Regions from separate parts of the Nonomuraea salmonea genome, predicted to be linked through region 1. Evidence: riboswitches for the same ligand, from Rfam matches in the RefSeq annotation. Region 1 holds a riboswitch; each other region holds the start of a gene.
The links. Region 1 has a riboswitch for thiamine pyrophosphate ahead of ACFFR3_RS15045 (FAD-dependent oxidoreductase). Riboswitches for the same ligand answer to the same signal wherever they lie in the genome.
Positions count from the first base shown of each region.

Region 2: it holds a riboswitch for thiamine pyrophosphate, as region 1 does, so the genes downstream of both, thiC (phosphomethylpyrimidine synthase ThiC) here and ACFFR3_RS15045 (FAD-dependent oxidoreductase) in region 1, are expected to answer to the same signal.
Region 3: it holds a riboswitch for thiamine pyrophosphate, as region 1 does, so the genes downstream of both, thiD (bifunctional hydroxymethylpyrimidine kinase/phosphomethylpyrimidine kinase) here and ACFFR3_RS15045 (FAD-dependent oxidoreductase) in region 1, are expected to answer to the same signal.
Region 4: it holds a riboswitch for thiamine pyrophosphate, as region 1 does, so the genes downstream of both, ACFFR3_RS36240 (purine-cytosine permease family protein) here and ACFFR3_RS15045 (FAD-dependent oxidoreductase) in region 1, are expected to answer to the same signal.

Region 1 is NZ_JBHMCF010000011.1:1,010,826-1,018,248, reverse strand. It holds gene alc (allantoicase) at 1-605, shown strand, start outside; gene pknB (Stk1 family PASTA domain-containing Ser/Thr kinase) at 673-2,598, opposite strand; gene ACFFR3_RS15055 (thiazole synthase) at 2,856-3,611, opposite strand; gene thiS (sulfur carrier protein ThiS) at 3,604-3,804, opposite strand; gene ACFFR3_RS15045 (FAD-dependent oxidoreductase) at 3,801-4,979, opposite strand; TPP riboswitch at 4,970-5,086, opposite strand; gene ACFFR3_RS15040 (NAD(P)/FAD-dependent oxidoreductase) at 5,140-6,309, shown strand; gene ACFFR3_RS15035 (Rv2175c family DNA-binding protein) at 6,340-6,714, shown strand; gene thiE (thiamine phosphate synthase) at 6,692-7,339, shown strand.
Region 2 is NZ_JBHMCF010000003.1:424,998-432,420, forward strand. It holds gene ACFFR3_RS03200 (SDR family oxidoreductase) at 1-13, shown strand, start outside; gene thiC (phosphomethylpyrimidine synthase ThiC) at 38-1,582, opposite strand; TPP riboswitch at 1,575-1,687, opposite strand; gene ACFFR3_RS03210 (hypothetical protein) at 1,778-2,128, shown strand; gene ACFFR3_RS03215 (universal stress protein) at 2,138-2,977, shown strand; gene ACFFR3_RS03220 (cellulose binding domain-containing protein) at 3,086-4,141, shown strand; gene ACFFR3_RS03225 (AIM24 family protein) at 4,138-4,803, opposite strand; gene ACFFR3_RS03230 (FAD-dependent monooxygenase) at 4,808-6,052, opposite strand; gene ACFFR3_RS03235 (MFS transporter) at 6,049-7,423, opposite strand, start outside.
Region 3 is NZ_JBHMCF010000025.1:158,962-166,384, reverse strand. It holds gene ACFFR3_RS23495 (hypothetical protein) at 34-372, shown strand; gene ACFFR3_RS23490 (carbon starvation CstA family protein) at 407-2,521, shown strand; gene ACFFR3_RS23485 (TenA family protein) at 2,525-3,199, opposite strand; gene thiD (bifunctional hydroxymethylpyrimidine kinase/phosphomethylpyrimidine kinase) at 3,230-4,039, opposite strand; TPP riboswitch at 4,027-4,122, opposite strand; gene ACFFR3_RS23475 (DNA polymerase domain-containing protein) at 4,180-5,124, shown strand; gene ACFFR3_RS23470 (M28 family peptidase) at 5,330-6,856, opposite strand; gene ACFFR3_RS23465 (hypothetical protein) at 6,938-7,423, opposite strand, start outside.
Region 4 is NZ_JBHMCF010000040.1:253,632-261,054, reverse strand. It holds gene ACFFR3_RS36260 (LCP family protein) at 1-926, shown strand, start outside; gene ACFFR3_RS36255 (GOLPH3/VPS74 family protein) at 933-1,553, opposite strand; gene ACFFR3_RS36250 (Fpg/Nei family DNA glycosylase) at 1,623-2,501, shown strand; gene ACFFR3_RS36245 (rhodanese-like domain-containing protein) at 2,547-2,870, shown strand; TPP riboswitch at 2,924-3,038, shown strand; gene ACFFR3_RS36240 (purine-cytosine permease family protein) at 3,029-4,366, shown strand; gene ACFFR3_RS36235 (methylated-DNA--[protein]-cysteine S-methyltransferase) at 4,335-4,904, opposite strand; gene ACFFR3_RS36230 (sensor histidine kinase) at 5,000-6,868, shown strand; gene ACFFR3_RS36225 (ATP-binding protein) at 7,020-7,423, shown strand, end outside.

The sequences.
Region 1 (7,423 bases):
TCGCCGCGCCCTGGACCGAGATCGTGCCGCTGTCCGACCTCAAGGGCGACGCCGAGCACCTCTTCCCGGTGACCGACGACGCCCGCTACACCCACGTACGGCTGAACATCCACCCCGACGGCGGCGTCGCCCGGCTGCGCGTGCACGGCGAGGTACGTCCTGACCTGTCCCTCCACGACGGCCTCGGCATCGACCTGGCGGCGCTGGCCAACGGCGGCCTGGTCACCGCGTGCTCCGACGAGTTCTACTCCGCGCCCAACAACGTCATCGCCCCCGGCCTGGCCCGCCACCAGGCGGAGGGCTGGGAGACCGCGCGGCGCCGCGACGGCGGCAACGACTGGATCGTCATCAGGCTGGCCGGGCGCGGCGTCGTCAGGCTCGCCGAGATCGACACCACCAACCTGCTGTTCAACGCGCCCGGCGCGGTCGCGCTCACCGGGCTCGACGGCGACCGCGAGGTGGAGCTGCTGCCGAGGACGCGCCTGCAGCCCGACACGCCGCACCGCTTCCGCCTCGGCGCCGACACACCCGTCACGCACGTGCGCGTGGACATCTACCCGGACGGCGGCCTGGCCCGCGTCCGCCTGCACGGCCACCTGGTCTGACCCCTCAGGGCCCTTCGTGGCCCGCTCATGTGCGCTGAGCGCCGATCCCCGCCGGGGGGATCGGCGGTCACTGCCAGAGGATGACCGTGCTGCCCGGCGGGCGCTCGCTGTTGGGCAGCGGCCGCTGGAACTGCACCACGCCGCCGTTGCCCAGCCGCTGCACCCGCACCCGGAACCCCAGCGCCTCCAGCTCCGACTTGGCGTCGTTGACGTTCTTGCCGATCACCCCGGGCACCATCGAGAACTGCTGGTCGTCGCGCGCCTCGTTGTCGCCCCTGAACCAGTCGAGGAACGGCGTCTGGCAGCGCGCCACCGTGATCATCGCGGGCGCGCCCTTGTCGACCTCGGACTTGGCCTTCGGGGTCTGGGCGATGACCGTGCACGGCTCGGCGTCGTCGTCGACCTCGTTGACCTGCACCTGGAAGCCCTGCGAGCTGAGGAAGCCGGCCGCCTCGTCCTTCGGCATGCCGTTGACGTCGGGCATGGTGAGCCCGGCGCTGACGAAGATGTTGACCTTCGCGCTCTTCTTGATCTTCTCGCCCACCTGCGGCGAGGTGCGGATCACCTTGTCGCGCTCGACCTGCTGGTTGGGCTGCCGCTTGACGCTGCCGACGGTCAGCCCGGCCCTGGCGATGGCGGCGCGGGCGTCGTTGCCGTTCATGCCGGTGACGTTGGGCACCACGATGCGCTCGGGGCCGAGCGAGAGCGTCAGCGTGACCGTCGAGCCCTTGTCGAGCTCGGTGTCGGCCACCGGGTCGCTGCTCAGCACCAGGCCCTCGGCCATCTTCTCGTCGTACTGGCTCTCGCCCTTGCGCACCTTCAGCCCGGCGCCGACGAGGTCCTTCTCGGCCAGCGCCAGGTCCTTGCCGACCAGGTCGGGCACCTTCACCTGCTCGGGCAGCGAGAAGTACCACCCGGTCAGGCCCACCGCGACGACCATCACCACGGCCAGGACCGCCAGGAACCAGCTCGGCCGGAGCCGGCGCTTCGCCGGCAGCTCGGTCCGCGGCTGGATCATCGTGTGGGCCGGCGCCGCCTGCGGCACCGACGGGGCCGACGCGGCGAACGGGATGGGCCCTGACGCCGGCTGCGCGTTATAGACCGCCGTGCCCATCACCGGGCCCGTGCCCGGCGGGTTGGTCATGCGCGGCAGCACGCGGTGGGCCTCCACCGCGGCCACCAGCATCGCGGTCGCGTCGGCGGGACGGTCGTGCGGCTCGCGGGCGGTCGCGCTCGCCACCAGCGTGTCGATCAGCGGCGGCACGTCGGGATAGACCGAGGACGGCGCGGGCACGGTGTCGTGGACGTGGCGGTAGGCCACCGACATCGGGGTCTCGCCGTCGTAGGGCTGCTGGCCGGTCACCAGCTCGAACAGCATGATGCCGGCGGCGTAGACGTCGCTGCGCACGTCGGCGGCGCCGGTCATCACCTGCTCGGGCGCCATGTAGCCGATCGTGCCGATCAGCACGCCGGTGCGGGTCTGGTTGGTCGCCTCGATCGCCCTGGCCAGGCCGAAGTCGACGACCTTGACCCGGCCGTCGTCGGTCATCAGGACATTCTCCGGCTTGACGTCGCGGTGCACCATGCCGGCCTGGTGGGCCGCGCCCAGGGCGGCCAGCACCGGGATGAGGATCTCCAGCGCCTCACGGGCCGGCAGCCGGCCGCGCTCGCGCAGGATGTCGCGCAGGGTGCGGCCAGGGACGTATTCCATCGACAGGTAGACGACGTCGTTGTCGGTGCCCTGGTCGAAGACGTGCACCACGTTGGGGTGCGACAGGCTGGCGACCGACTTCGCCTCGCCGATGAACCTCCTGACGAACGCCGGGTCCTCGGCGAGCGAGCGGTGCATGACCTTCAGCGCGACGGTCCGGTCGAGCCGGACGTCCAGCGCGAGGTAGACGGTCGCCATACCGCCCCGGGCGATCCGGCCCTCGATGCGGTAACGCCCATCGAGGAGCCGCCCGACCAGGGGGTCCGCAGTCGTCGTGTCCACCCCGCTGAGTTTACGGGCGTTTTGCCACCGGCATGGCCCTAGCGCCCGAAACCGATGCGGAGACGTTCTCGTCCCGTGTGTCACGGCGATGCGGCAGTGGCCCCGGCGTGTCGCCGGGGCGCATGGTGCCGTCGATGCCGCTCCCGCCGGTCGGGACCAGGGGCCGGGCCTCCGCCGCCCGGTTCTGGTCACGGCTCAGACGCCCACTCTCCGGTGGAGGCTTCGTCGGCGTCCGTTCACGAGGCCGGGCGGGCGGCTCAGGGGGTCATCGGTGAGGAGGCCTCGGCGTAGCGGCGGCGCGGGATGCGGCCCGCCTGTGCCGCCAGCCGCCCGGCCACCACCGCGCCCTTCATGGCCGCCGCCATCAGGTCGGGCCGCTGCGCCCGCGTCACGGCCGTGGCCAGCAGCACGGCGTCGCAGCCCAGCTCCATCGCCAGCGCGGCGTCACTCGCCGTACCGATGCCCGCGTCGAGGATCACCGGGACGGACGCGGCCTCCACGATCAGCTCGATGTTGTGCGGGTTGCGGATGCCGAGCCCCGAGCCGATCGGCGCGCCGAGCGGCATCACGGCCGCGCACCCGGCCTGCTCCAGCCGCCGGGCCAGCGCCGGGTCGTCCCCGATGTACGGCAGCACCACGAACCCGTCGGCCACCAGCCGCTCCGCCGCGTCGAACGTCTCGATCGGGTCGGGCAGCAGCGTGCGCTCGTCGGCGATCACTTCGAGCTTGACCCAGTTCGTGCCCAGGGCCTCCCTGGCCAGCCGGGCCGTCAGCACGGCGTCGCCCGCGGTGAAGCAGCCCGCCGTGTTGGGCAGCACCTTGATGCCGCGCGCACGCAGCACGTCGAGCACCGAACCCCGGGCCGCGGGGTCGAGCCGCCGCATCGCCACCGTGGTCAGCTCGGTGCCGGACGCCGCCAGCGCCTGGTCCAGCACCTCCAGCGAAGGGGCGCCGCCGGTGCCCATGATGAGCCGGGAGGAGAACTTCTCGCCGGCGATGATCAGCTCATCCACCTTGCACCGCCGTCAGCACCTCCACGCGGTCACGGTCGCTGAGCGCCGTCGTCTCCCAGGCGCCGCGGGTGACCACCTCGTCGTTCACGGCCACGGCCACTCCGGTGGTGGCCGTCGTCAGCGTACGCACGGCCTGCGCCACGGTGGTGCCGTCGGCCAGCTCGTGCGCGGACCCGTTGATGGTAATAATCATGAAATTTCCTGAAACCTCCCCGGCGAGCACAGGGCCGCCAGCTCGCTCTCCTCGCCCATCAGGATGGCCGCCGTCAGCGGGGCCATCAGCACCCCGCCCCGGTGGTGTCCCGTCGCGTACGTCAGCCCCGGCGTCCTGCCGGGACCGATCACCGGCAGGTTGTCGGGCGTGCCGGGACGCAGCCCCGCCACCACGTCGGCGACCTCCAGCTCGGTGACGCCGGGCACCAGCTCCCTGGCGTCGCGCAGCAGCTCGTACAGGCCGCCCGCGGTCACCCTCGTGTCGTAGCCCAGCTCCTCCTGGGTGGCGCCGACCACCAGCTCGCCGTCGCCCCGGGGGACGAGGTAGACCGGCGAGCCGTGGACGGTGCCGCGTACGCAGCGGGTGAGCAGCGGCTGCGGCGAGCGCAGGCGCATGATCTGGCCCTTGACCGGCCGCACCGGCACCTCCGCCAGCTCACCGCTCCACGCCCCGGCCGCCAGCACCACCCGCCCGGCCGCCAGCACCTCACCTCCGGCTCGTCCGCCCGTGGCGGCGAGGGGTGCGGAACCGCGGCCTTCATCGGGTACGGCGGGCGGCTCGGCGAGGCGGACACCGGTGACGGCGCCGTCCGTGCGGACCAGCTCGCTCACGCGGGCCCGCACGACATTGACGCCGCGCCGCTCCAGGGCGGCCAGCAGCGCCGCCGTCACCCGGCGCGGGTTCACCCACGCGTCGCCCGGCGCCAGCAGCCCGCCGCGCACCGACGGGGCCAGCATCGGCTCAAGCCGCCGGCACTCGCGCCCGGTCAGCCGCTCGACCGGCAGGTCCAGCTTCTCCATGAACGCGGCCAGCTCATCGAGCGCCGCCATGTCATCGGCCCCGAACGCCACGTCCAGCGTCCCCTCGGCCCGCAGATCCAGCCCGCCCACCTCTTCGGGCCCAGCGGGTGGAAGGGCGGCGTCCTCGGCCAGGGCGCTGGCGAAGGCGGGCCAGCGGCGCAGGGCCGCGACGCCCAGCCGCAGCAGCGGCGCCTCGGTGTAGGTGACCTCGCTGACCGGCGCCAGCATCCCGGCGGCCGCGTGGGAGGCCCCGGAGGCGGGTGCCGGGTCGACGACGGTGACCGGCCGCCCCTCGCGCGCCAGCCGCCAGGCCACGGACAGCCCGACGACCCCGCCGCCCACGATCACATCCATGATCCGCTCCCTTCGCCGGCATGATCCGGATCAGGTGTCTTGCGGTCGAAGGCCCGCTGCAGCCTTCCTCTCAGCCCGGTCACGGCCGGACTCCCGCGCGTCCTTCCGTCCACAGCCTACGGCCTCGGTGCCGGGTCCACGCACCGCCCCCGTTATGGTCATGACCGTGGAGCATGTCGTGGTGGTGGGAGCGGGACTGTCGGGAGTGCGCACGGTGGAGGCCCTGCGCGGGCGCGGCTATGCCGGTCGCCTGACGCTGCTGGGCCAGGAGCGCCATCGCCCCTACGACCGCCCGCCGCTGTCGAAGGCGGTGCTCAAGGGCGACGCCGACACCAGCTTCATCGACACCGACCTCGAGCGGCTCCAGGTCGACTTCCGTCCAGGGGTCGCGGCGAAGTCGCTGCGCGCGGGCGTCGTGGAGACCACCGAGGGCGAGCTCGACTACGACGGCCTGGTCATCGCGACCGGCGCCGACCCGATCAGGCTGCCGGGCGACGGCCCTCAGCACGTCCTGCGCACCCTCGACGACGCCCACGAGCTGCGCGTGATGCTCGTCCCGGGCGCGCGGGTCACGGTCATCGGCGCGGGCTGGATCGGCGCCGAGGTGGCGACGGCGGCCCGCCGCGCGGGCTGCGCGGTGACGGTCATCGAGGCCGCCCAGGCCCCGCTCGCCAGCGCGATTGGCACGGAGCTCGGCGCCCGCACGATCCCCTGGTACGACGGCATCGACCTGCGCCTCGGCACCATGGTCGAGTCGGTCGACGAGGGCGGCGTCCGCCTGGTGGGCGGCGAGTTCGTCGAGTCCCACGTCGTCGTCACCGGCATCGGCGTGCGCCCGGCCGTCGAGTGGCTGGCCGACGCCGACATCGACCTGCACAACGGCGTCGTCACCGACGAGCACCTGCGCACCTCGCTGCCCGGCGTGGTCGCGGTGGGCGACTGCGCCGCCTGGTGGTCGCGCCGCTGGGGCGCCCGCCTCAGGGTCGAGCACTGGGACACCGCGATCAACGCCCCCGAGGTCGCCGCCGCGACGCTGATGGGGGAGGAGGCGGTCTACGACCCGGTGCCGTACTTCTGGTCGGAGCAGTTCGGCCACATGCTCCAATACGCCGGCCACCACGCGTCGGGCGAGCGGATCGTGCACCGGGGCGAGCCCGAGGGCAAGTGGGCGGCCGTCTGGCTCACGGCGGACGATAGGCTTGCCGCGGTGCTGGCCGTGGACCGGCCGCGCGATCTCGTGCAGGGCCGGCGCATCATCGAGGCGGGTCACCGGCTGGACACGGAACGCCTGGTAGATCCACAAGTGGCCCTACGAGATTGTGTTGTTTGAGCAAGGACGGCATGTGGTAGTTGTGGTTTCGTGACGCTTTCTGTTGCACAGATCGACCGGGAGACCGACCAGCTCGTCGACGAGTGGCTCACCCTCCCCGAAGTGGCCTCACGCCTCGATCTCTCGATCGGGCGGGCCAAGCAACTCCTGAAGGACCACAAGCTGCTCGGCGTGCGCCGTGGCAGCGGCGGGCCACAGGTGCCCGCGGTGTTCCTCGACGGAAAGGACGTGATGAAGGGCCTGCCAGGCACGCTCACCGTGCTCCAGGACGCCGGCTACGACGACGTCGAGGCGCTGCGCTGGCTCTTCACCCCCGACGAGTCACTGCCAGGCTCGCCCATCGAGGCGATCAGGGCGGGCCGTCACACAGAGGTCAAGCGGCGTGCCCAAGCCCTCGCTTTCTGAAGCCCGCCTCTATCTCTGCACAGACGGCCGCCGCGACCGCGGCGATCTGGCGGAGTTCCTCGACGCGGTGCTGGCCGGCGGTGTGGACATCATCCAGCTGCGGGAGAAGGGCCTGGAGGCACGCGAAGAACTCGCCCTCCTCGACGTCTTCCGCGACGCCTGTGACCGGCACGGAAAACTGCTCGCTGTCAACGACCGGGCGGACATCGCTTACGCCGCCCGGCCCGACGTGCTCCACCTGGGGCAGGACGACCTTCCCTTGACTGTCGCGCGAGAGATACTCGGCGACGACGTCGTCATCGGACGGTCCACCCACTCCGCAGCCGAGGCGTCCGCCGCGGCCGTGGAGGAGGGCGTCGACTACTTCTGCTGCGGCCCGATCTGGCCGACGCCGACCAAGCCGGGCCGCCCGGCGCCTGGGCCGCCGCTGCTGCGGCACGCGGCGGCGCTCGGCACCTCGCGGCCGTGGTTCGGCATCGGCGGCATCGACCTGGGCAACCTCGACGAGGTGATGGCGTACGGCGTGAGCCGCGTGGTGGTCGTCCGCGCGATCACCGACGCCGACGACCCGGGCGCGGCCGCCGCCGAGTTCGCCAAGCGGCTGGCCGCGGGGCCGGCCCGCTGAGCCTGCGAGGCGCCCGCGCTTCCCCGCGCGGGCGCCTCCTTATCCGCGGACTCGGCTTATCCGCGGGCTCGGCTTATCCGCGGA
Region 2 (7,423 bases), on a different contig from region 1:
GCTCCCCGGCTAGCCGCGGCCTGGGCACTTGGTGGCGTCACTCCACGTAGATCGTGCCGCCGAGGCGACGGAACTCGGCGGCCTTCTCCTCGAAACCGGCCCGCCTGATGTCGTGGCTGATCCGCATCGAGCAGAACTTGGGGCCGCACATCGAGCAGAAGTGCGCGGTCTTGGCGGGCGCGGCGGGCAGCGTCTCGTCGTGGAAGGCGCGGGCCGTGTCGGGGTCGAGCGAGAGGTCGAACTGGTCCTCCCAGCGGAACTCGAAGCGCGCGTCGGACAGCGCGTCGTCCCACTCCTGCGCCTTCGGGTGCCCCTTGGCCAGGTCGGCGGCGTGCGCGGCGATCTTGTACGTGATCACGCCGGTCTTCACGTCGTCCTTGTCCGGCAGGCCGAGGTGCTCCTTGGGGGTGACGTAGCAGAGCATGGCGGTGCCGAACCAGCCGATCATGGCGGCCCCGATGCCCGAGGTGATGTGGTCGTAGCCGGGCGCGACGTCGGTGACGAGCGGGCCGAGGGTGTAGAAGGGGGCGTCGTCGCACAGCTCGCGCTGCAGGTCGACGTTCTCCTTGATCTTGTGCATGGGCACGTGTCCAGGGCCCTCGATCATGACCTGCACGTCGTGCTCGCGCGCGATCACGGTCAGCTCGCCCAGCGTGCGCAGCTCGGCGAACTGGGCCTCGTCGTTGGCGTCGGCGATCGAACCGGGCCGCAGGCCGTCGCCGAGCGAGAACGACACGTCGTAGCGGGCCAGGATCTCGCACATCTCGGCGAAGTTCTCGTACAGGAAGCTCTCGCGGTGGTGCGCGAGGCACCAGGCGGCCATGATCGAGCCGCCGCGCGAGACGATGCCGGTCTTGCGGCGCACGGTGAGCGGCACGTGCGCGAGCCGCACGCCCGCGTGCACGGTCACGTAGTCCACGCCCTGCTCGCACTGCTCGATCAGGGTGTCGCGGAAGACCTCCCACGACAGCTCATCCGGCCGGCCCTTGACCTTCTCCAGCGCCTGGTAGATCGGCACGGTGCCGACCGGGACCGGGGAGTTGCGCAGGATCCACTCGCGGGTCTCGTGGATGTCGTCGCCGGTGGACAGGTCCATGATCGTGTCGGCGCCCCAGCGGGTGGCCCAGGTCATCTTCTCGACCTCCTCCTCGATGGAGGAGGTGACCGCGGAGTTGCCGATGTTGGCGTTGATCTTCACGAGGAAGTTGCGGCCGATGATCATGGGCTCGGTCTCGGGGTGGTTGACGTTCGCGGGGATGATGGCCCGGCCGGCCGCGACCTCGTCCCGTACGAACTCCGGCGAGACGCCCTCGCGGACCGCGACGAACTCCATCTCCTTGGTCACCAGCCCGCGCCGCGCGCAGCCGACCTGGGTGACCGGGTGCCCGGCGGCCCGCCGCTCCTCGATCCACTCGGCCCGGCGGCGCGGCAGGCCCCGCCGCAGGTCGGGCTCGTAGGAGGGGTCGGTGTACGGGCCCGAGGTGTCGTACAGCGTCACCGCCGTGCCGTTCGACAGGTTCACCTGCCGCATCGGCACCCGCAGCTCGCCGCTGTAGATCTTGGAAAAGCGCGCGTCAGTCATCGCGCAAACTCCCTTCGCCGGCATTACCCGGAGCAGGTTCTGGCGGTCGGCGGCTGGCAGCCGTCCTCTCAGCCCGGTCTCCACCGGGCTCCCGCGTTGGACGGCGGTGATCGTACCCACGCGGGGCTGGATCCCAAACCAGGGCGAAAAGGTTTGGCGGGGCTTCTCAGCGGTACGGACCCCATCAGGGGAAACATGATGAGAATCGCCGCTGTCGCAGGACTACTCGTCGTGATGGCCGCATCCGGCGCCACCGCCGCCGCCGGGGACGGCATGCAACAGCACGAGGTCAGCCAGGAGCAGTTCGACACCCTGCTGGCCCAGTGCCGCTACTCCGATACCGGTAAGGCCAAGTGCCGCAAGAACGTCAGAGAGCTCTATCGCGTCGGCCGTACCGATCCGTCGCTCGACTGCCGTACCTACTCCGGCGTGACCGTCTGCGGCACGCTCAAGCTCAGCAAGGCGGAGCGCGCGTGCGTCCGCGACTCCGAGGCCGTGGGACTGTCGTTCCGCCGCGCCGAGGTGGAGTGCTACACCGCGTCCTGAGGAGCCGAGTTGATCATCGTAGGTGTGGACGGCTCCCGTGCCGGCCTGGAGGCGGCCGGCTGGGCCGCCACCGAGGCCGTGCTGCGCCAGGTTCCGCTGACCGTCGCGCACGTCGTGCCCAAGTGGGTGTGCGAGGAGGACCAGCCCGTCCGTTACGCCGAGGTGGCGCGGTGGATGCGCGAGGAAGCGCGCACCGTGCTCACCTCCGCCAAGGACCGCGCGCTGCGCGAGCGGCCCCAGGTGCGTGTGGAGACCGTCCTGCTCCCCGGCGATCCCCGCGCGGCCCTGCTCAAGGCCGCCGCCGACGCCGAGCTGCTGGTCGTCGGCAGCAGCGGCATCGGCGGCGTGCGCGGGCTGCTGGTCGGCTCGGTCGCGTACGGGGTCGTCGCGCACGCCGAGACGAACGTCGTCCTCGTCCGCGACCGCCCCGCCACGCCCGGCGAGGTGGTGGCGGGCACCGACCTGTCCGAGTGCGCCGAGCAGGCCCTGGAGTTCGCCTTCGCCGAGGCCGAGCTGCGCGGGGCGCGGCTGCGGGTGGTCCAGGCGTGGGCCTGGCCCCAGCCGGGCGGCTTCGGGCCGGCCGACCCCGAGAGCGAGCAGGGCCACCTGCGGGCGCTGCACGAGGCGCTGTCGCCGTACCGCGCCCGGCATCCCCGCGTCGAGGCCGTCGCCGAGATCGTGCACGGACATCCTGTGGACGTGCTGAAGGAGGCGGCGGCCGGGGCCGAGCTGCTGGTGGTGGGCTCGCGCGGGCGCGGACAGCTCGCCGGCATGCTCATCGGATCCATCAGCCAGGCCATGCTGCACCATGCGCCCTGCCCGCTGGCGGTGGTACGCGCCGCCGCCTGAAAGTTACATGCGTCCCCGCAGCTCATGCCCGCGGTCCTGACCTTCAGCTTCCCCGTTCCGCCTGCCGCTCCTTACGATCTGCGCAGGCTGACGACGGGAGATCGGACGATGCGCGCAATCGGCGCCGTGCTGGCGGGGATGGTGACCGTGATCGCGGCCGTGCTGTTCGCGACGACGCCGGCCGAGGCGGCGGCCGTACGCATCATGCCGCTCGGCGACTCGATCACCGGCTCCCCCGGCTGCTGGCGGGCGATGCTGTGGAACCGGCTGCAGAGCACCGGCCACACGAACATCGACTTCGTCGGCACGCTGCCGCCGCAGGGCTGCGGGGTGGCGCACGACGGCGACAACGAAGGCCACGGCGGCTATCTCGCCACCAACATCGCGAACCAGAACATGCTGCCCGGCTGGCTCGCGGCCACCCGGCCCGACGTCGTGCTCATGCACCTGGGCACCAACGACGTGTGGAGCAACATCGCGCCCGCGACGATCCTCGGCGCGTTCACCACGCTGGTGAACCAGATGCGGGCGAGCAACCCGAACATGCGGATCCTGGTCGCTGAGATCATCCCGATGAACCCGGCCACCTGCCCCGACTGCGGCCGGCGCACCGTGGCCCTCAACGACGCCATCCCCGCCTGGGCCGCCGCGACCTCCACCGGCCAGTCGCCGATCACCGTGGTCGACCAGTGGACGGGCTTCAACACCGCCACCGACACCTACGACGGCGTGCACCCGAACGCGGCCGGTGACCAGAAGATGTCCGACAAGTGGTACCCGGCCCTGGTCGAGGCGCTCGCGGGCACCCCGACCCCCACCGTCACGCCCACCGTCACACCCACCGTGACACCCACCGTGCCGGCCGGTGACTGCGCGGCCGCGTACAAGACGACCGGGCAGTGGCAGGGCGGCTTCCAGGGCGAGGTGACCGTCACCAACACCGGCGCCGCGCCGATGAGCGGCTGGACGGTGAGCTGGACGTACGCCGACGGTCAGCGCGTCACCCAGCTCTGGGGCGGCACACTGAGCGCGAACGGCTCGTCCGTGACCGTGCGGAACGCGGCATGGAACGGCTCGCTGGCGCCGGGGGCGTCCACCACGTTCGGCTTCCTCGGCTCGTCCACCGGGGCCGGCACCGCCCCGACGCCCACCTGCGCGATCTAGGACTGCGCCTTGATCACCGGGGCGCCCTCGCTGGCCTGCACCAGCACGAACCCCTGACCCCTGAACGCGAGCTGCATCGCCTCACCGCTCCCCCGGCCGATCAGCGCGCCCACCTTCATCGTCCGGTTGACCCCGACCTGCAGGGAGGTGCTCCAGCACACCGCCGACTGCCCGTCCGCGAACGTCGGCATGCGCGCCGCGTCGAGCAGCACCGGCGTGCCGTGGGTGGTCACCGCCACCCACCCCGTGCCGGTGATCGTCGTGTTGAACAGCCCGCCGGCCGCCATGCCCGCGCCCTGGACCCGCTTGATGTCCCAGGACAGCTGCGGCTGGAAGGCCAGCAGATTACGGCCGTTGACCGTGATGCCCTCGTTCTCCAGGTAGAACAGGTGGATGTCGTCGGCGTTGTCGGCGAGGTAGAGCAGGCCCTGGCCGCGTACGCGCATCAGCGCGGCGCCCTCGCCCGTGACTGCCTTCTTGAACAGCTTCCCGAGCCCGCCGCCCTCGTAGTCGAAGTCCATCTCCCCCTGGAAGGCGACCATCGACCCCTGCTTGGCCAGCACGTCGTCGGGGAGCTGGACGCGCAGCATCTTGCCGTTCTCCAGGGCGAACCCCGGCGGCAGCTGCTGGGAGCCGAGATTGCCGAACACCGAACTGCGCACGTCCTCATGACCTTTCGCCTGCGGGCACCGTATGGAAGGACCAACGCCCGCCGCCGTCCGCCGGTTCCCCCGCGACGCCGGGCAGGGTAAGCGCCGAGTGGGCCGGCCGCTCCATCGGGACGGGGTCGGCGGTGAGGTCGCGCAGCATCGCGTCGCGCCGGTCCATCGCCTCCTGCGTCGCGGGGAACATCACGCTGCCGCCGCCGTCCACGTGCGCCTGGTTGAGGGTGACGAACTCGCGGGTGTCCCGCTCGTACGCGGCGAACGCCTCCTCGTGCCCCGGGTGCACGGCCAGCGAACGGGCCAGCATGTACGCCCCGACCAGCGCGAGGCTGGTGCCCTGCCCGGTCAGGAACGACGGCGCGTACGCCGCGTCGCCCACCAGCGCCACCCGCCCGCTCGACCAGGCCGGCATGCGGATCTGGCTGACCGTGTCGAAGAACAGGTCGTCCGCCTCCCGCATGGCCGCCACCAGGTCGGGCACCCGCCAGCCCGCGTCCGCGAAGGTCGCGGCCACCAGGTCGCGCTGCGCGGCAGGGTCGCGGAAGGCGCCGAACGGCGGGTCCTCACGCGCGAAGTTGAGGAACCCGTGCACCTCGTCGCCGTCGCCCGCCGCGTAGAGCACGGCGGCCCGGCCCGGCGTGCTCCACAGCACCCCCTCGTGGGCGAGCCCGAGGATGTTCGGCATGGTGAAGCCGGCGAAGCAGTGGCCGAGGTAGTGGTGGAAGCGATCCTCGGGGCCGAACACGGACTCCCTGGTGCGCGAGTGCAGCCCGTCCGCGCCGATCACCACCTCGTACGTCCGCCGCCTGCCGCTCGCGAACGTGACGTCCACGCCCTGCCCGGTCTCGGTCATGGTCGCGATGGAGTCGCCGAACACGAACTCCACGTCGTCGCCGACGGCCGCGTGCAGCGCCTCGGCGAGGTCGCCGCGGCGTACCTCCAGGTCCTGGCCCGCCACGCTGCCGTCGATGAGCCGCGGATCGACCACCGCCACCTCGTCGCCCGCGACGTCGAGGAACGTGAACTTGTGCATGTCCACGTGCGCCGCGCGCAGCCGCGGCAGGATCCCCATGCGGCGCACCACCTCAAGCGCGGTGCCGCGCACGTCGATCGGGTAGCCGCCGCCGCGCAGCCCGCCGGCCTTCTCGACGAGGGTGACGGCGAAGCCGTAGCGGCCGAGCCAGTACGCGAGCGCCGGGCCCGCGATGCCGCCGCCGGAGATCAGTACTTCACGCTTCGATGTCATGCCTGGACTTCCTTTCGCCTGAACGTGTGAACGAGGAGGGACGTGGCGGTCACGACGCCGGCCAGGACGAACCCGAGCACGAAGCCCGACTCCCCCGGCACGCCGGAGACCGGGTCGGTGCCCGCGGTGAGCAGCACGGCGCTCGCCTGGATGCCGAGCGCCGATCCGACGACTCTGGCCACCAGGACGAGGCCGGTGGCGATGCCGGTGTCCGCCTGGGCGACGGCGCCGGTCGTACCGGTGAGCATGGCCGTGACGCAGAGGCCCGCGGCCAGCGCGATCACCGCCTTGCCGACGACGAGCTGCCAGAGCTCGGCGTGCGCGGCGGCGAGGACGAGCAGCGTGGCCGCCATGACGGCGATCCCGGCGACGGCCACGGGACGCGAGCCGTACCGCCGCACCGCGAACCCGGCGATCGGGCCGCTCGCCGCCGAGGTGATGAGGCTGGGCAGCAGGAGCAGGCCGGTCGCGGTGGCGCTGATGCCGAAGCCGTAACCGTCGCCCGACACCCCGAAGAGCTGCGGGACGAGGTACGTCGCGGACGCCGACCCCACGCAGACGACCAGCGTCATCACGCAGGAGGTCCACATGCCGGGCGCGGTCAGCATCGCGAGGTCCACCATCGGCGCCGCCGCCCTGCGCTCGACCAGCACGAACGCCGTCCCGAACCCGATCGTGACGATGACCACCGCGACGATGACGACCGGCCGGGCGCCGATCTCGGGCAGGATCGCCAGACCGGCCATCAGGGAGAGCATGGTGCCGCTCAGCAGGGCGAGGCCGGGCCAGTCGACGCCCGCGCCGGGCCGTCCGGCCGGGTCACGCGGCATCACCCTGGCCACGGTCACCGTGGCCGCGACGATCACCAGCGTCGGCAGCCCGAACATCGCATGCCGGGACAACCCCTCCGCCAGCGGCCCTGCGATGAGCGTCCCGACCATGCCGCCGCCGATGAACAGCCCCGTGACCAGCCCGATCGCCACCTGCGCGTCCCCCGGCGGCAGGTATTTGCGGACCAGGATGAACGACAGCGGCAGCACGCCCATCATGGCGCCCTGCAACACCTGCCCCACCAGCAACACCGGCAGGTTGGGCGCCAGCGCGGAGACCAGCCCGCCCGCGGCGACCACCGCCATCAGCCGCATCAGCACCAGCTTCGCGCCGTAGCGGTCGCCCAGCTTGCCGGCGACCGGGGTGACGAGCGCGCCGGCGATGAGCGTGGTGATGGGCAGCAGGGCCGCGACGGCGGGGCTGACGTCCAGCTCGCGCTGGAGGAGCGGGAGCGCCGGCGCCATCACCGACTCCAGCACGCTGGTGGCGACGGCCAGCGTGCCGAGCGCGGCCATCGCGGGTCTTCCGATGCGGATGGGC
Region 3 (7,423 bases), on a different contig from region 1:
TGATTTGAGCTGCCTGTTCACCAGGAGCCACGGATGTCCCGTGTCACGCTCACCCCCGCCGCCCGTGACGCCCTGCGCGGCGACGAAGTGGTCTTCTTCGACTGGCACGTCACCGGTCTGTGCTGCGCGGACGCGGGCGAGTTCTCGGTCAGGCCGCTGCGGCGCAGCAGGTTGCCGCGCCGGGCGCGCGAGCTCGGCCCGACCGGTCTCGTGTACGCCCACCCGACGGCCTGGGTGCACCTCGCCGAGCTGCCCGTCACCATCGACTGCCGCCCGCTGTGGCGCTGGCGGCGCTTCACCACCGACCTGCTGCCGGACGCCGGGCTGCGCTGCTGCCTGGGACGTCCCGCACACAACCCGGCTCACGACTGATCCTGTCCGTCGCCAGACACATGGGAGGTAACCGGTGAAGCTGCGTTCCATCATCATCTGGACGGCGGTGGCCCTCGTCGGGGCCGTCGGCTGGGCGGTGCTCGCCCTGTCCAGAGGCGAGAACGTCAACGCGGTCTGGCTGCTGTGCGCCGCGCTCGGCTCGTACGCGATCGCCTACCGCTTCTACGCCCGCTTCATCGTCCGCAAGGTGCTGCGGGCCGACGACCGCAGGGCAACCCCCGCCGAGCGGCTCGACAACGGCATCGACTACCACCCGACCGACCGGCGCATCCTGTTCGGCCACCACTTCGCCGCCATCGCGGGGGCGGGGCCGCTGGTCGGTCCCGTGCTGGCCGCGCAGATGGGTTACCTGCCCGGCACGATCTGGATCATCGCGGGGGTGATCTTCGCCGGGGCCGTGCAGGACATGGTGGTGCTGTTCTTCTCCATGCGGCGCAACGGCAGGAGCCTCGGGCAGATGGCCCGCGAGGAGATCGGCCCGGTGGGCGGCGCGGCGGCGCTGATCGCGGTCTTCGCCATCATGATCATCCTGCTCGCGGTGCTGGCGCTGGTCGTGGTGAACGCGCTCGCCCAGTCGCCGTGGGGCGTCTTCTCCATCGCGATGACCATCCCGATCGCCCTGTTCATGGGCTTCTACCTGCGGGTGATCAGGCCGGGCCGGGTCGTCGAGACGACGGTCATCGGGGTCGTGCTGCTGATCCTCGCCATCATGGCGGGCGGCTGGGTCCAGGACTCGAGCTGGGCGCCGTTCTTCACGCTCAGCCCGTCGGCGCTGGCGCTGTGGCTCATCGCGTACGGATTCGTCGCCGCCGTCCTGCCCGTCTGGATGCTGCTCGCGCCGCGCGACTACCTGTCGACGTTCATGAAGATCGGCACGATCGTGCTGATCGCGGTCGGCATCGCGGTCACCATGCCGCCGCTGCGGACCACCGCGTTCACCGACTTCGCCTTCAACGGCGAGGGGCCGGTCTTCGCCGGGTCGTTGTTCCCGTTCGTGTTCATCATCATCGCCTGCGGCGCGCTGTCCGGCTTCCACGCGCTGATCTCGTCCGGCACGACCCCGAAGATGATCCAGAAGGAGACGCAGGTCAGGATGATCGGCTACGGCTCCATGCTCATGGAGTCGTTCGTGGCGGTCATGGCGATCACCGCGGCCTGCGTGCTGAGCCCCGGCCTCTACTTCGCGATGAACTCACCGGCCGGCGTCGTCGGCGCGACCGTGCAGAGCGCCGCCGAGGCCGTCACGAACATGGGCTTCGTCATCACTCCCGAGCAGTTGCAGGCCGCGGCGGCGGCCGTGCAGGAGGAGACGCTGATAGCGCGGACGGGCGGCGCGCCCACCCTGGCCGTGGGCATCTCGCAGATCTTCTCCGGCTTCCTCGGCGGCGCGGGGCTCCAGGCTTTCTGGTACCACTTCGCGATCATGTTCGAGGCGCTGTTCATCCTCACCACCGTGGACGCGGGCACGCGGGTGGGCCGGTTCATGCTCCAGGACACGATCGGCAACCTGTGGAAGCCGATCTCCCGGGTGAGCTGGTGGCCCGGGCTCGTCGCGACCAGCGCCGTCGTGGTGGCGGCCTGGGGCTACTTCCTCTACCAGGGCGTCAACGACCCGCTCGGCGGCATCAACCAGCTCTTCCCGCTGTTCGGCATCGCGAACCAGCTGCTCGCCGCCGTCGCGCTCACCGTGGCCACCACGCTGCTGATCAAGAGCGGCCGGCTCAAGTGGGCGTGGGTGACGGGCGTCCCGCTGGCCTGGGACGTCGCCGTCACGCTCACCGCGAGCTGGCAGAAGGTGTTCTCCGCCGACCCGAAGCTCGGCTTCTTCGCCCAGCGCGACCGCTACCAGGCCGCGCTCGACCAGGGCGAGCTGCTCGCGCCCGCCAGGACGGAGGACGCGATGCGGCAGATCGTCATCAACTCGACCGTGGACGGCGTGCTGGCCGCGCTCTTCGCCGTGCTGATCATCGTGGTCCTCATCGACGCCGCCCGCATCTGGATCAAGGCGATCCGGCTGCGCGAGCCGCTGCCCGACACGGAGGCGCCGTTCCAGGAGTCCACGATCGTGGCGCCGTCGGGGCTCATCGCCACCCGCGAGGAGAAGGAGCTGATGGCGAAGTCGCCGTGACGGTCAGGGGGCGAGCCAGGCGGCCGTGGGCCAGCCCTCGCGCCGCCACGCGCTGTCCCAGAACATCCACTCGTACGCCGCCGCCCGCCCGTACGCCTGCGCCATCGCCTCACGGGTGTCAGGGAGGGAGGCGGCGGCGAGCCGGTCGGTGATGGCCTTGGCCCGCTCGACGGAGGCGGCGAACCCGGGGTCGGAGTAGGTGGAGATCCACTTCGCGTACGGGTGCGCGGGGTCGTCGCCGGCCTTGGCGAGCAGCGCGGTGCCGACGTCCTGGTAGATCCAGAAGCACGGCAGCACCGCCGCCGCGATCACCGGGTAGGGTGCCGACAGGGCCGTGGCCTGCAGGAACGACGAGTACGCCAGGCACGTCGGCGAGGTCACGATGCCCTTGACGGCCGCGCCCAGCTCCTCGATGTAGCCGGAGTGCAGCTCGCGCTCGGCGACCAGCGCGGTGTGCGCGCTCATGGCCCAGAACGCCGCCTCGTCGGAGTCGTCGGCGCGGACGGAGGCGGCCGCCAGCGCCTTCGAGAACGCCTCGAGGTAGCGGGCGTCCTGCACCATGTAGAAGGCGAACGTCTCACGGTCGAGCGAGCCGTCGCCGAGTGCCGTCACGAAGGGGTGCTCGTGGATGGCGCGCATCAGCTCGGACGTGCGCTGCCAGATGTCATCGCAGAACATCGCGTCTCTTTCGCGAAGAAGGGGGCGGGGTTACCAGGCGTTGTGGAAGTGGTGGACGGGGCCGTGGCCGTGGCCGACCCCCAGCGAGTCGGCGGCGCGCAACGCCTGCGTCAGGTAGTCCTTCGCGGCGCGCACCGCACTCGGCCAGTCGTCGTGGCGGGGCCGCAGCGCCGCGATCGCCGAGGACAGCGTGCAGCCCGTGCCATGGGTGTTGCGCGTCGGCACCCGCGGCGCGGCCAGCTCGATCGTGCCCTCGGGGGTGGCCAGCACATCGACGCAGGTGTCGCCGTCGAGGTGGCCGCCCTTGAGCAGCACCTGCCGGGCGCCGAGCGCGCGCAGCCTGGCCGCCTGCGCGTGCATCTCGGGCAGCCCGCTCGCCTGCGGCTCGCCGAGCAGGTCGGCCGCCTCGGGCAGATTGGGGGTGATGAGGTCGGCGCGCGGCAGCAGCGTGCGGCGCAGCTCGCTCACCGCGTCGGCGGGCAGCAGCCGGTCGCCGCTCTTGGCGACCATGACGGGGTCGAGCACGACATGAGGCGGCCGGTACGTGTCGAGCGCCGCCGCCACCGCCTTGATCAGGTCGGCGTCGCCCAGCATGCCGATCTTCACGGCGTCGGCGGGCACGTCGGTGAGCAGGGTGTCGAGCTGCTGGGCCACGAACGCGGCCGGCACCTCGTGGATGCCGGTCACGCCCGTCGTGGTCTGCGCCACGAGCGCGGTGACGACCGTCATGCCGTACGCGCCGAGCGCGGAGAAGGTCTTGAGGTCGCCCTGGATGCCGGCCCCGCCACTCGGGTCGGTGCCCGCGATGGTCAGGACCTTGGGTACGGCGTTCGCTGCCATGACGTCCCTTCGCTAGTGCGAACTAGATCAGGTTCGACGGGTGTGATCTCAGCCCGGCTTTCCGGGCACCCCGCGTCAACGGCTCACTCTAACAGGCCGGGTTGTTGACCACACGTTCGAGTGTGGGCATCGTAGGGCGGGTGGCCGCTGACGAGACGCGCGACGGGGTCTCCCTGACCAACCTCGACCAGCCCCTCTTCGACGGCGCCGACGCCACGAAGCGGGACCTGGTCGACTACCTCGACGCGGTCGCGGGCCGGATGGTGCCCGTGCTGCGCGACCGGCCGCTCTCGGTCATCCGGGTACGCCCAGGGCAGGAGCCGTTCATGCAGAAGAACCTGCCCAAATACGCTCCCGACTGGGTGCGGTCGGTGACCGTGTGGGCGGACTCCTCGCGGCGGCAGGTCACGTACGCGCTGTGCGACGACCGCAGGACGCTGCTCTGGTTCGCCAACCAGCGGGCCGTCGAATACCACCCGGCGCTCTACGCCGGTGAGCACCCCACGCACATGGTGCTCGACCTCGACCCGCCCGAGCATGACTCCTTCGCGCCGGCCGTCCGGGGCGCGCACCTCGTCAGGCAGGCGCTCGCCGACTGCGGGCTGGCCGGGGCCGTCAAGACCAGCGGGGCCAAGGGGTTGCACGTGTTCGTGCCCGTGGTGCCGGGCACCGCGATGGACGACCTGGCCGCCGCCACCCGGGCGCTGGCCGCCCGCGCCGAGCGGCTGGACCCTTCGCTGGCCACCACCGCGTTCATCAGGGAGGACCGCGAGGGCAAGGTGTTCCTCGACTCCACGCGGGCGGGCGGCGCGACGGTGGCGGCCGCCTACAGCCCGCGGATCCGGCCCGGCGTGCCCGTCTCGTTCCCCGTGGCGTGGGACGAGCTCGACGGCGTCCGGCCTGGCGAGTTCACCATCCGCACCGCTGTCGAGCGGCTGGGTGAGGGCGACCCGTGGGCCGAGTACATGCCGGCGCCGCAGGCGCTGCCCGCCGACCTCGTCGAGGAGGGGCACACGATCCCGGTGGCGCGTGTGCAGGCGATGCACGAGGGCAAGCGCCGCGCCCGCGCCCGCCGCGTCGATTAGCCGCCCGCGGCGCCGGGCCGCCCTCGCCGCTGGCGGCGCGGCCGGCATCCCGGCCGGCGGCAGTCTTCACCGGCGCGGAGGGCGCTCGACGGCTCGCTTGGCCTTCGACGTGCGCGGCATCCCGCCACGCACCGCCACGCACCGCCCCGTAGCCCGCCCCGTAGCCCGCTTCGCCGGGGCGAGAGCAGTCTCGCCCCGGTCGCGGTCAGCGGGTGATGGTGACGTCGTCCACGCCGGCCTCCACGAGGGAGGCGCCTGAGGCGTCGGCGGCGTCGATGAGGATGCGGACGGTCTGGCCCGCGTAGGCGTTCAAGCTCGCCGACGCGGTGGTCCAGGCGCCGTTGCGGTTGGTGGCGGCGCCGGGCTGGTCGAGCACGGTCGTCGTGGTGCTGCCGACGACGCGGACGCGCAGGTAGTCGGCGCTGGAGGAGTTCGAGCCGTGCGCCAAGTAGTACGACAAGGACAGGTTCAGGGGGCCTGCCGAGGGGAGCGTGATCGGCGGTGACTGGATCGAGGTGACGCCGCCGTCGATGTCGTGGTCGCCCGCCGACGAGCCCGCCAGGCGGCCGGTCACGAGGTCGTTCGTGCCGCTGACCGTGGTGCCGAGCTGCTTGGCGCCGCTTGAGGTGGTGGCCTGCGGGTCGCCGCGTTCCCAGAGCCCGGTGGCGGCGGTGTCGGTGCCGTTCGGGTTCGCCGTCCAGCCCGTGGCCGTCTCGAACGTGTCCTGCCAGACCACGACCGGCGGTACGGCGGTGGCGACGGTCCACACGGCGTAGGCGATGGCGTCGGCGTTCCTGTTCAGCGCGGTGTCGTTGATGTTGGCCGTGGTGTCGCAGGAGCGGTGGTAGCAGACGTCGAACGCCTGCCCCGCGGTGCCGCCCCACAGCGCGGCCTGGGCGCTGGTCTTGATGCCTTCGGCCCCGGTGAACGTGCCACCGGCCGGGATGCCCGCCGCGATGAACGGCCCGTAGTCGGAGCGGCCGTCGAAGTCGGTGCCGCGGGTTTGCACGCCGATGGAGGTGAAGTAGTCCTGGAGGGTGCGCTCCAGGGCCGCGGACCCGGCGGGGCCCGGCCCGGCGCCCGTCCCGTCCGAGTTGTCGCCGTCGTAGACGAAATAGCCGGCGTTGGGGGAGCCGACCATGTCGAAGTTCAGGTACCCCTTGATCCGCGCGCGTTCTGCGGCCGGCAGGTTGTTCACGTAGAACCGCGACCCGCGCAACCCCAGCTCCTCCGCGCCCCACCAGGCGAAGCGCAGGTGCTTGCCCGGCTGCAGCGACTGGCGGGAGACTTCGAGCGCGGTCTCCAGGACGGCCGCGCTGCCCGAGCCGTTGTCGTTGATGCCGGGCCCCGCGGTGACGCTGTCGAGGTGCGCGCCCACCATGAGCACGTCGTCCGGGTCGCCGCCCGGCCAGTCGGCGATGACGTTGTAGCCGGTCGCGCCGTTGTAGGTGAACGACTGCAGGGTGGTGGTGTAGCCGGCCGCGTCGAGCTGCGACCTGACGTAATTGGCCGAGGCGAGGTAGCCGGGCCTGCCGTGCGCCCGGTTGCCGCCGTTGGCGGTGGCGATGGACTGGAGCTGCGACAGGTGGGCCTTGACGTTGGTGAGGGAGATGTCCGGCGGCGCGGCGGCCCGCGCCGGCCCGGCCGGCATCACCGTGATGAGGGACAGTGCCGCGATCGCCGCGATGAGGGGTGATCTCGTTTTCCAGGTCGTACGCCTAGATAAGAGCAAGGCGGCGCCTCCATCCGAGGTCGAGGGTGGAAGATCCCGAGATGGTGCTGAATGGACGGTAACGCCGCGAAGGTGGTTCGCCTAGCTGTTCGTACGAGTGGTGATGCCGGGTTTGAGCGCCGCCACCGCCATCTCGGGATCCTGGGCGAAGAACCGCACCGAGGTCACCTCGGCGCGGCGGCCCAGCGGGCGGACCACGGTGACCGGCTCGGCCAGCTCGACCGTCACGTTCGTCTGCGAGGAGACCGCCACGGTCAGCCGCCCGCCCTCGACCGTGATCATGCCGCCCTGGTGGTACGCCCGCCCGGTCCGTACGCCCGCCACCAGCTCACGGGGCACCCGCAGATCGAGGTAGACGCCGTACCTGACGCGCAGCTCATCGGCGGTGACGACGTGCGGCCTGGTCGCGCAGCCGGCGGCCAGCATGAGGACGTACAGCAGGCCGTACAGGTCGGCGATCAGCACCCCGTACCGCAGCCAGGCGGGCACGCCGAGCGCGGCCAGCAGCAGGTCCACGACCACGGTCTCGACTGCCATCGCGAAGCTCATCAGGCCCAGCATGAACGC
Region 4 (7,423 bases), on a different contig from region 1:
CCGCCGGGTTCCTGGTGCTGCTGCTCGTCGCCGGGGTGGGGTTGTTCTTCTGGGTCAACTCGCGGCTGACGGGCATCGAAGGGGTGCTCGACGAGTACGAGGGGCGGCCCGCCGACACGCCTGGCACCAACTGGCTGCTCGTCGGCTCAGACAGCCGCAAGGGTCTGACCGCCGCTCAGCGGAAGAAGCTCGCCACCGGGCGGGCCGCGGGGCAGCGTACGGACTCGATGATGCTGCTGCACATCCCCGAGGGGAGCGACGCGCCCACGCTGGTCAGCCTGCCGCGCGACTCCGCGATCACCATCCCGGGCAGGGGGCGCGACAAGCTCAACTCCGCCTACGCCTTCGGCGGGCCCAAGCTGCTCGTCCGCACGGTCGAGAACGCCACCGGCGTGCACATCGACCACTACATGGAGATCGGCTTCGCCGGGTTCGTGGACATCGTGGACGCCGTGGGCGGGGTCGAGATCAACGTACGGGCCGCCGTCAACGACCCCAAGGCAGGGCTCAAGCTGAAGAAGGGCACCCAGGTGCTCACCGGCTCACAGGCGCTCGGCTACGTACGCACCCGCAAGGGCGGCGCGCTGCCCGACTTCGAGCGGACCAAGCGGCAGCGGCAGTTCCTCAGCGCGGTCGTGAAGAAGGCGGCGAGCCCCGGGGTGCTGCTCAACCCGTTCACCGCGATCCCGCTGGCCGCGAGCGCCACCGACGCGGTCGAGGTCGACTCGAGCACCGGGGCGTTCAACATGCTGTCGCTGGGGCTCGCCATGGGCGACAGCCCGGTGACGACGGTGGTGCCGTTCGGCGGCACCGAGCGCGTGGCCAGCGGTGACGCGGTGAAGTGGGACAGGACGAAGGCGCTCGCGCTGTTCAACGCGCTGAAGGAGGACAAGCCGGTGCCCAAGGACGTCGTGGACGCCGGCTGACGGGCCTCACGTCACGGTGGTGACCACGACGGCGGCGTTCATGTCGGCGATGGCGCGGGCCACCGCGTCCGCCACCCAGTCGCCCTTGGCGAGCTCCTTGACGCGGGCCTTGCCGGCGTCGGGGAACGCCTTGCGGTCGAGCCCGGCCGCCTTGGCCAGCGCGATCAGGGCGGTCGTGCGGGGGTCGGGGGTGGCGCCTGCGAGCACGGCCGTCATCCGCTCCCTGATGTCGGCCTCGACGGCGGAGTCCAGCTCGGGCCAGCGGGTGACCGTGAAGATGCCGAGCGCCTTGGTGCGCTCTCTGGCCAGCACGCCGGTGTTGGCCAGGCGGGTGAGCAGGCGGTCGCGCAGGTCGTCCGTCTGCAGCTTGCGCACCCACCACTCCGGGGTGCGCGCCTTGTCGTTCGCGATGCGTTCCAGCGCGGCGTCCAGCTCCCGGTCGCCGACCGGGTCGGGCGTGGCGACGGCCAGCTTCTTGCCGTCCTTGGTGACGCGGCCGGCCAACGCCAGCTCGGCCAGGATGCCGCCGGAGAGCGCCAGGTCGAGCGTGGCCGCGTTGATGAGGAGCTTGCCCTTGTCCTCGCTGAGTGCCAGGAGGAGGAGCTCTTCTGCGATCGTCACGGTCATGCACTTGACCCTAACGACCCGATGGCTCCCGTTCTGGGGACAGTTCCGTGCGGGCCGTACTCTGGGGGCATGCCCGAACTTCCCGAAGTCGAGTCGCTCACCCACTTCCTGCGTGAGCGGGCCGTGGGCCGCGCGATCGCGGGGATCGACGTGGTGGCCATCCAGGCGCTCAAGACGTTCGACCCACCCGTCACCTCGCTCGGCGGGCTGACCGTCACCGGTGTGAGCAGGCACGGCAAGTTCCTCGACCTCGACTGCGACGGGCTGCATCTGATCATCCACCTGGCCCGCGCCGGGTGGCTGCGCTGGCGCGACGACCTGTCGGGGGCCAAGCCGGTGCGGCCGGGGAAGGGGCCGCTGGCCGTACGCGTGCGGCTGGCGCCCGACGACGAGGGGCTGGCGCCCGGGTTCGAGCTGACGGAGGCGGGGACGCAGAAGCGCCTCGCCGTCTATGTCACGAAAAATCCGGACGAGGTGCCCGGCATCGCCGCCCTCGGCCCCGACCCGATGGCCGAATCGTTCACCGTCGAGGCGCTCAAGCGCATCGTGGGCGGCAAGCGCACCCAGATCAAGGGCCTGCTGCGCGACCAGAAGGTGATCGCCGGCATCGGCAACGCCTACTCCGACGAGGTGCTGCACGCCGCCAAGATGTCGCCCTTCAAGATCGCCGCGACGTTGACCGACGCGCAGCTCGCCGACCTGCACGAGGCCATCGTGACCACGCTGCGCGACGCGGTCGAGCGCGCGCACGGGCTCGCGGCCAAGGATCTCAAGGCGGAGAAGAAGTCGGGGCTGCGGGTGCACAACCGTGCGGGGCAGCCGTGCGACGTGTGCGGCGACACGATCAGGGAGGTCTCGTTCGCCGACTCCTCGCTGCAGTACTGCCCGACCTGCCAGACCGGCGGCAAGCCGCTGGCCGACCGCCGCCTGTCCAAGCTGCTCAAGTAGGTGCGGGCGTCCGGTGCACGGCTTCGGGCACGCCATGATGGAGTCATGACCGTTCCTGAGATCGAGGCCAGTGCCGTGCCCGCAGACGCTTACCTGCTCGACGTCCGCGAGCAGGACGAATGGCTGGCGGGCCACGCGCCGCAGGCCGTCCACATCCCCATGACGCAGATCCAGGGCCGGGTGGAGGAGGTCCCCGGCGACCGCACGGTCTATGTCGTCTGCCGGGTGGGCGGCCGGTCGCTGCAGGTCGCCGCGTGGCTCAACCAGCTCGGACGCGAGGCGGTCAACGTCGGCGGCGGCATGCAGTCGTGGGAGGCCGCGCAGAAGCCGATGGTCAGCGAGACGGGCCAGGAGCCTTTTGTGGCGTAAGTCGCCCACTATGGCGATTTGACCCTCTCTAAGGCAAGATAAGGGCGCAAACTACAGATCGTCGCGGGAGCTCGGGGTCGCCGGGCTGAGAGGGCAGCAATGCATCCGCTGCCGACCGCCTGAACCTGTCCGGGTAATGCCGGCGTAGGGAGTGTGCGATGTCGCACGGCGTCGAAGAAGTTCCGCTGACCCTCGAAGGCGAGGCGCCCAAGACCCTGGGCGTGCTCGATCAGGGCGCGCTCTGGGCCAACCTCGGGGTCAGCCTCCTCGGCTTCTCCGGAGCGCTGCTGCTGCTCGACCCGCTGGGCAATGCGCCGCTCACCCTCGCGGCGGCGCTGGTCGCCACCGTGGTGGGCAGCCTGATCGGCACCGCCATGGTGGGCCTGTCGGCCATCCCGGGCACGCGCACCGGCAAGCCGGCCATGGTGCTGCTGCGCGGGCTGTTCGGGGCCAGGATCTCCTACGTCCCGACCTTGCTGAACATCATCCAGATGATCGGCTGGGGCGCCTTCGAGCTGTGGGTGATCGCCAAGGGGGCCGGCGCGATCTTCCCGTCGGTGCCGTACCAGGTGTGGGTGCTCGTCGCGGGCGTCCTGACGGCGGCGCTGACCGTCTGGCCGCTCGGCTCGATCCGGCTGCTGCGCCGCTACGTCACCGTCGGCGTCATCGTGGCGATGGTCTGGTTCGCGGTGTTCTTCCTGCGCGAGGCCCCCTCACCCGAGGGCGGGAGCTGGACGGCCTTCCCCGCCGCCGTCGACTACGTGATCGCGCTGTCGGTGTCGTGGGTGCCGATGGCGGCCGACTTCGCCCGCCACTCGCGGTCGGGACGCGCCGCGTTCACCGGCGTGGTCGGCGGCTACACGCTGGCCCAGGTGGCCTGCCTGGGGCTCGGCGTCTACGCGGTGGCCCTGGCGGGCGCCGACGGCGTGCTGGCCGACGCGACGTCGGTGTTCACGCCGTTCGTGGCGGTGCCGCTGGGCGCGCTGTTCTTCGGCATCCTGGTGCTGCGCGAGACCGACCAGTCCTTCGCCAACGTCTACTCCACCACCATGTCGCTGCAGAACCTGATGCCGCGGGTGGACCGCCGGATCCTCTCGACCGCCATCGGCGTGGTGACGGTCGTGATCGCGCTCTTCGCGGACGTCAACTCCTACGGCGTGTTCCTCGGCGTGATCGGCGCCGTGTTCGTGCCGATGTTCGCGGTGCTCGCGGTCGACTACTTCGTGCTGCGCCGCGGCGAGGGCTGGAACACCGCCGAGGACGCACCGTCGCGCTGGTCGATGCTGGTGCCCTGGGCGCTGGGCTTCGCCGCGTACTGGCTGACCACCTCGACGCCGACCTTCCCGCAGTGGGACGCGCTCTGGACGGGCGTGCGCGAGGCGCTCGGCTTCGTGCGTCAGTCGTGGATGAACGGCGCGCTCGGCGGCGCCTTGGTGGCGGCGCTGGTGACGCTGCTCATCGGGCTCATCCAGCGGTCGCGCGCTGCTCGACGTTGAGCAGGTGCTGCTTGGCGGCGGCGCCGCCGGCGTAGTCGCCGAGCCCGCCGTCCTCGCGCAGGACCCGGTGGCAGGGCACGATCACGCAGACTGGGTTGGAGGCCAGCGCGTTGCCGATCGCCCGCAGCGCGCGCGGCCTGCCGATGCTCTCGCCGATCTCCTCCAGCGTCGTGGTCGTGCCGTAGGGGACCGCCATGGTCTTCTGCAGCACCGTACGGGCGAACGGCGTCGCCAGCGTCAGGTCGACCGGCGTGGCGAACGTCCGCAGCCGCCCCGAGAAGTAAGCGTCGAGCTCTCTGCGCACCGGGTCGAGCCGCCGCGCGTCGGGCCCGATGAACCGCCCCACGTGCCGGGTGATCAGCTCGAACACGTCGTTTTCCGCCTCGAAGCTGCACGCCGCGATGCCTTTGCCGGTCACCGCCAGCACCATCCTGCCCACCGCGCCGTCGTAGGTGCCGAACGCGATGTCGGGTGGTGTCTCACCCCGATAGGTGCTGGAGGTCACCCGCAGCAGGGCATCGAGATCGTTGCTCGACATACCCCTCACCCTCCCACCTGCCGGGAATCACCGTGACCGCAGCGTATCGGACGGATCGCCCGACGCACCCACCGCGCCACGTGCACTATGGAGTAGTGGGGGACGAATGGGCCGGTAGTGACGATGAGATCGCTCGTGCGGCGCTCGCCAGCTCGCCCAACGCCATCGTGGCGCTCGACCGCGACCAGAGCGTGCTGGTGTGGAACGCCGCCGCCGAGCGCATGTTCGGCTGGAGCGCCGACGAGCTGCTCGGCCGCCGGGCCCCGATCGTGCCGGACGAGCTGGGCGCCGAGCACAACGCGGTGCTGGAGCGCGTACGTACGGGAGAGCCCGTGTCGCTGCGCACCAAGCGCCTCCACGCCGACGGCCGGGTGCTCGACCTGCGGGTGGACATCAGCGCCCTGCGCCTCGGCAGCGCCGTCGCCGGTTACGTGTGCGCCTACCACCCGGCCAGGGCCGACGAGATGGCCGAGCACCGCATGGCGCGCCGCGCCCGGCTGGTCGCCCGCCTCACCGACGTCGTGGGGGACATCAACTCCGACCTTGAGCTGTCGGCCGTGCTCGACCGCATCTCGGCCAGCCTGACCGAGCTGACCGGGGCGGACGCGGGCGGGTTCGTGCTCATCGAAGGCGAGCGGCTGCGGCTGGTCAGCACGTACGAGCTGCCGGAGGCGATCAGGGGCACCACCACCGACCTGCGGACGAGCCTGGTGGACAAGCTCTTACGCACCGGCAAGACCGTGATGCTGGAGTCCCACGGGCTCGACGACCTGGTGTGGGCCAAGCTCAAGGGCCTGCACACGATCGCGCTGGGGCTCGCCGCGGTGGGCGGGCGGCCGTACGGCGCTCTCTATGCCCTGTTCGCCCGCCGCAACCCAGGACACCTGGAGCTGGAGCTGCTGGAGCTGCTGGCCGGGCACGCCGGCATCGCGGTCGGCAACGCGGTCGCCTACCAGGAGGCGGTGCGGCAGCGGGCGCACGAGCGGGCCGTGTTCGACGCCAGCGCCGACGGCATCGCCGTGCTCGACCAGGACGGCCTCGTGGTGCGCTGGAACCCGGCCGCCGCCGAGCTGACCGCGCTGCCCGCCGAGTCCGTGATCGGCGGCCCGCCGCCATTCCCGCTGCCCAAGGCCGGCGAGAAGGGCACCTTCCAGCTCGACAACGGGCGCTGGCTCGACGTGGTGAGCGCGCAGATCGAGGAGACCGGCGAGGTGGTCGTCGACTTCCGCGACGTGACCGCCGCCAAGGAGCTGGAGGAGGCCAAGGACCTGTTCCTCGCCACGACCAGCCACGAGCTGCGCACGCCGATCACCATCGTGCGGGGCTTCGCCAGCACGCTCGACTCGCGCTGGGACGACATGAGCGACCCCGCGCGCCGCTCGGCCGTGCACACGATCGCCGAGCGCGCGAGGTCGCTGGGCGTGCTCATGGACCACCTGCTGCTCGGCGCGCGGGCCGGCGCCGACGAGCTCAAGGTGCGCATCGAGGAGTTCGACCTGGGGGAGCGCATCGTGGCGGCCACGCTGGGGCTGCCCGAGCTGTCGGACCGGCACCGGGTCGAGGTGGACGTGCCCGAAGGGCTGCCGTACGTGCTGGGCGACGCGCTGGCCACCGACATCCTGCTCGGGCAGCTGCTGGAGAACGCGTTCAAGTACTCGCCCAAGGGCGGGCTGATCAGCGTGGCGGCCTGGCCGGAGGACGACAACGTGGTCGTCGTCGTGGACGACGAGGGAGTCGGAATCGCCCCGCCTGACCGTGAGCGGGTTTTTGAACGCTTCGTCCAGGTGGACAGCGGCGACCGGAGACGGTTTGGTGGAGTGGGGCTCGGTCTCTACATCGTCCGCAGTCTCGCCAGGGCACAGGGAGGAGATGTCAGCGCTCATTCGCGACCAGGAGGAGGCACCAGAATGCGGCTCGTATTGAGGGGCTCTTCCACTATCGGATCCGACACACCGATGCGGTAACGAGGTGGTCACGGTTGCGCTGATCTATCTTCCAATGTGTACAAGCTGTGATCGAGATGCGGTTTCTGGGATCGAGTAACGGGGCATTTCGGTCGTACCGGGGAGTGTTCCCGCGGGGGGCACAGGGAACGGGGAGGTGGGTGTGTCAAGCGTGGTGCTGCTGCCGTACGCGCCGTCCAGCGTTGCCGTCGCCCGCCAGCGTCTGAGCACTGATCTGCAGGACAGTGGGGTCTTCACCGCGGCCATCGACGATGCCGTGCTCGTCGTGAGCGAGCTTCTGAGCAACGCGCTGCGGCACGCTCATCCGCTGCCGTCGGGCATGGTGCGGGTGGCGTGGCTGCGCAGCGACGATCACATCGAGGTGGCGGTCAGCGACGGGGGCGCCGCGACCGAGCCCCGTGCGGGCCGGCCGACGCTGTCCTCGCTCGGGGGCCGGGGGCTCGGCATCGTGGAATATGTCGCCGAGAGCTGGGGGGTGCGGCACGACGGCGACACGACGACCGTGTGGGCGATTCTGCCCGCGCCAAGCAAAAGTGTGAACGGGCAGGTCGCGGC